2 regions of the Streptomyces sp. V3I7 genome follow, and region 1 is predicted to be linked to the other one. Evidence: riboswitches for the same ligand, from Rfam matches in the RefSeq annotation. Region 1 holds a riboswitch; the other holds the start of a gene.
The links. Region 1 has a riboswitch for glycine ahead of gcvT (glycine cleavage system aminomethyltransferase GcvT). Riboswitches for the same ligand answer to the same signal wherever they lie in the genome.

Region 1 (2,382 bases):
CCGCACAAAGGCGATCCTGCGCAGCACGTCGCCCGCGGCCCGGTCCAGCAGCACCGCCGAGCCGCAGCCCTCGGGCAGGACGCCCTTCTCGACCGCGGCCAGCAGGCGGCCTACCGTCCGGCGGTGGCGCAGGAACGCGTAGCGGGAGACGCGGCGGCCCCGAGCGCGCTGGCCCGCGCGCGCCGCGTCCGGGGGAACGTCGAGGAGCAGCAGGTGCAGGGTGCCGCCGCGGCGGCGGGCCGCGCGGGCGAGCCACGCGCGTACCCAGGTCTGGGCGCCGCAGTCGTGCACGACGACACCCTCGCCGGAGCGCAGGGCGCGGCGCAGCCGGGCGTAGTGGGCGAGGCGGACCAGCGGGCGGTAGACGGCGTAGGGCAGGAAGCCGGGCATCCGGACGTCCCAGGAATCGCGGGTGTCCTGGGAGTCGACGCGGATGCCGCGCACCGCCCGGGCCATCAAGGTCGACTTGCCGCTGCCGGGCAGGCCGGTGACCACGACCAGGTCCCGGGGGCCGAAGAGCAGGCCGTGCGGGCTGCGCCCGGCGCGCTCGCGCAGGTCGCGGACGACCGGCACCGGGCGCGCGCCGCGGTGCCCGCGGGCGGCCGGGGCGGCCGGGTGCTCCGGCAGTGCGAGGCCGGTCGTCGTGGCGTACGCCGTCATCCTGTTCACGGTGCTCGTCCTCCCCTTGCGGTCTGGTGGTCCTCTGCCCCCAGAGTGTAAAGAGAAGGTAATGAACGGCGCGTCGCAGAGGGGTGCGCGTCCTGCCACAACCCGGTCACAGACGGGACCTGCCGTGGCGCGGCCCGGCGTGCAATGATGTGCCCGCCAACTGCATACCGGCCGCTTGAATCCGCGCGGGAGAGTTCCCAGCAGTCCGTCTCGCTGGGGCGCCGAAGGAGCAAGTCCCTCCCTTGAATCTCTCAGGCACCGTTACCGCGCGGGCGAGGCACATCTGAAAAGCGGGCCGCTGCGACAGTGGCTCCACCCAAGGTGCAAGTCGTGCCCACTCACCGAGTGGGTCAGGGCGAACCTCTCAGGTTCCGATGACAGATGGGGAGGAACGACCTCGCCCGTCCCGCACGCCCTGGGAGTACGACCGATGAGCAGTTCAGATTCCCCGCAGTCTCCGGAGTCCCCGCAGTCCCCGCAGTCCCCGCAGTCCCCGCAGCCGCGGCACACCGCGCTCGACGCCCTGCACCGCTCGCTCGGCGCGACGATGACCGACTTCGCCGGCTGGGACATGCCCCTGCGCTACGGCTCCGAGCGCGACGAGCACAACGCCGTGCGCACGAAGGCCGGTCTGTTCGACCTCTCCCACATGGGCGAGATCACCGTCACCGGTCCGCAGGCGGCGGAGCTCCTGAATCACGCCCTCGTCGGCAACATCGCCTCCGTGGGCGTCGGCCGCGCCCGCTACACCATGATCTGCCGGGCGGACGGCGGCATCCTCGACGACCTGATCGTCTACCGGCTCGCCGAGACCGAGTACATGGTCGTGGCCAACGCCTCCAACGCCCAGGTCGTCCTCGACGCGCTGACCGAGCGCGCCGCGGGCTTCGACGCCGAGGTCCGCGACGACCGCGACGCCTACGCGCTCATCGCCGTCCAGGGCCCCGAGTCCCCCGGCATCCTGAAGTCCCTGACCGACGCCGACCTCGACGGCCTGAAGTACTACGCCGGTCTGCCCGGCACCGTCGCCGGCGTCCCGGCCCTGATCGCGCGCACCGGCTACACCGGCGAGGACGGCTTCGAGCTGTTCGTCGCGCCCGAGCACGCCGTCGAGCTGTGGCAGGCGCTGACCAAGGCCGGCGAGGGCGTCGGCCTGGTCCCCTGCGGCCTGTCCTGTCGCGACACGCTGCGCCTGGAGGCGGGCATGCCGCTGTACGGGCACGAGCTGTCGACCTCGCTGACCCCGTTCGACGCCGGGCTCGGCCGGGTGGTGAAGTTCGAGAAGGAGGGCGACTTCGTCGGCCGCGAGGCGCTCGCCGAGGCCGCCGCCCGCGCCGAGTCCAGCCCGCCGCGCGTCCTGGTCGGCCTGATCGCCGAGGGCCGCCGCGTCCCGCGCGCCGGGTACGCCGTCGTCGCCGGCGGTGAGGTGATCGGCGAGGTCACCTCGGGCGCCCCCTCCCCCACGCTGGGCAAGCCCATCGCCATGGCGTACGTCGACGCGGCGCACGCGGCGCCGGGCACCGAGGGCGTCGGCGTGGACATCCGGGGCAGCCACGAGCCGTACGAGGTCGTGGCGCTGCCCTTCTACAAGCGCCGGAAGTAGAGACTGACGAGAGCCGGCCGGCCCCGCGCCCGGTGTCCCGCCGGTCCGCCGCGCCGGCCCGTCCGGCCCCTCCCGCTGTGATGCCAGGCACATCCCCCCTGCTCACCTGC
Region 2 (2,382 bases), 3.8 Mb from region 1:
TGCCGAGGAGCGGACGGCGGCCGCCGAACGGCACTGGCCGGCCGGGCACGACGTACGACACGGCGTGTACGGGCACGGCTGGGTGCAGGGCAGCGGGCTGGGGAGGGTCACCGTCCGCTTCGAGACACCGGACTCCGAGCCCGGCCGGGTGCGGACGTTCCGGACCGACGACCCGGACCTGGAACCGGCGGATCCCCTGCCGCTGGTCCAACAGCCAGTGACAGGAGCCGAAGAGAGATCCGAGAGACCTGAGGAGAGATCCGAGAGACCTCAGGAGGAGAGCCCGGCCGGGGCTTAGCGCGTCAGACCTCGTCCGTGCCGGCCAGCTTGCCGAACTCGTGGTCCGGGACGGCGGGCGGGGCGCCCACGTCGAGGCCGTAGTGGTGGTAGAGCTGAAGCTCCTGTTCCGGCGAGAGGTGGCGGCCCACGCCGAAGTCGGGCGCGTCCTTGATGAGGGCGCGGTCGAAGGGGACGCGCAGGGCGCCCTCGATGAGTTCGCTCGGTTCGAGGGGGACGAAGGCATCGCGGGAGAACAGACCGGTTCGTATGGCCGCCCACTCGGGCACGCCCGTGGCGTCGTCGAGGTACACCTCGTCGATCGTGCCGATCTTGGTGCCGTTGCGGTCGAACGCCTTGCGGCCGATCAGGTTGCGCGGATCGATATCGGTCTGCACGGGCCCTCCTCTTGGTCGCAAGCGAATCATCCGTAAGCACTACGAAAGAGCACAATGGGACCGGCGGCCACTCGAAGGCCTGCCGTTTCCCTCGCTGGTAGGCTGGCTAGCGGCTGCTGACCCCGTGCGGGAGAGTCCTCCGGACATCACCGGAGGCGCCGAAGGAGCAACTCCTCCCCGGAATCTCTCAGGCTCACGTACCGCATGGACGAGGTCACTCTGGAAAGCAGAGCGGGTGTCGACGGCTTCCGCTCTCACCGACGGTGAAAGCCGGAGCCTCCGGGCGCCCGGTGAAGCTCTCAGGTCGAGATGACAGAGGGGGAGGCCGTCGGGGTACCCGCGCCGGGGTGCCCCTCGCAGGTCGCGTCAGACCAGGAGGCCTCCGCAATGACCGCCCCTCGCATTCCGCTCTCCGCACTCGAAGCGGGCATCCCCTTCGAGCAGCGCCACATCGGCCCCGACCAGGAGTCGCGCGCCAAGATGCTGGCCCAGGTCGGATACGGCTCGCTGGACGAGCTCACCGCCGCCGCGGTGCCGGATGTGATCAAGAACGCCGACGCCCTGGACCTGCCGGGCGCGCGCACCGAGGCCGAGGTGCTCGCCGAACTGCGCTCCCTCGCCGACCGCAACCAGGTCCTCGGCTCGATGATCGGGCTCGGGTACTACGGCACCTTCACGCCGCCGGTCATCCTGCGCAACGTCATGGAGAACCCCGCCTGGTACACGGCCTACACGCCGTACCAGCCGGAGATCTCCCAGGGCCGGCTGGAGGCCCTGCTCAACTTCCAGACGATGGTCGCCGACCTCACCGGGCTGCCCACCTCCGGTGCCTCCCTGCTCGACGAGGGCACCGCGGCCGCCGAGGCCATGGCGCTGTCGCGGCGCATGGGCAAGAACAAGAAGGGCCTCTTCCTGGTCGACGCGGACGCGCTGCCGCAGACCGTCGCCGTGATCGAGACCCGCGCCGAGCCGACCGGCGCCGAGGTCGTCGTCGCTGACCTGAGCGACGGCATCCCGGCCGAGCTCGCCGAGCGCGAGATCAACGGCGTGCTGATCCAGTACCCGGGCGCCTCCGGTGCCGTACGCGACATCAAGCCGCTGATCGACCAGGCGCACGAGCGCGGCGCCCTCGTCACCGTCGCCGGCGACCTGCTCGCGCTGACCCTGCTGACCTCGCCCGGTGAGCTGGGCGCGGACATCGCCGTCGGTACGACGCAGCGCTTCGGTGTGCCGATGGGCTTCGGCGGACCGCACGCCGGTTACATGGCGGTGCACGAGAAGTTCGCGCGCAGCCTGCCCGGCCGCCTCGTCGGCGTCTCGGTCGACGCCGACGGCAACAAGGCCTACCGCCTCGCCCTGCAGACCCGTGAGCAGCACATCCGCCGCGAGAAGGCCACCAGCAACATCTGCACCGCGCAGGTCCTGCTGGCTGTCATGGCCGGCATGTACGCGGTCTACCACGGTCCCGAGGGCCTCAGGGCCATCGCCCGGCGCACCCACCGCTACGCCACGATCCTCGCCGCCGGGCTCGCCAAGGGCGGCGTCGAACTGGTCCACGCCGCCTACTTCGACACCCTGACCGTCAAGGCCGAGGGCCGGGCCGCCGAGATCGTCGCCGCCGCGCGGGACAACGGGGTCAACCTGCGCCTCGTCGACGCCGACCACGTGTCCGTCGCCTGCGACGAGACCACCAACCGGGCCGCGCTGG

Region 2: it holds a riboswitch for glycine, as region 1 does, so the genes downstream of both, gcvP (aminomethyl-transferring glycine dehydrogenase) here and gcvT (glycine cleavage system aminomethyltransferase GcvT) in region 1, are expected to answer to the same signal.

The regions. Positions count from the first base shown of each region.
Region 1 covers NZ_JAUSZK010000001.1:4,724,905-4,727,286, reverse strand. The annotation lists gene QFZ74_RS22200 (AAA family ATPase) at 1-660, opposite strand, end outside; glycine riboswitch at 846-946, shown strand; gene gcvT (glycine cleavage system aminomethyltransferase GcvT) at 1,100-2,272, shown strand.
Region 2 covers NZ_JAUSZK010000001.1:945,801-948,182, reverse strand. The annotation lists partial or broken gene QFZ74_RS04570 (DNA polymerase IV) at 1-381, shown strand, start outside; gene QFZ74_RS04565 (PRC-barrel domain-containing protein) at 303-674, opposite strand; glycine riboswitch at 792-887, shown strand; gene gcvP (aminomethyl-transferring glycine dehydrogenase) at 1,062-2,382, shown strand, end outside.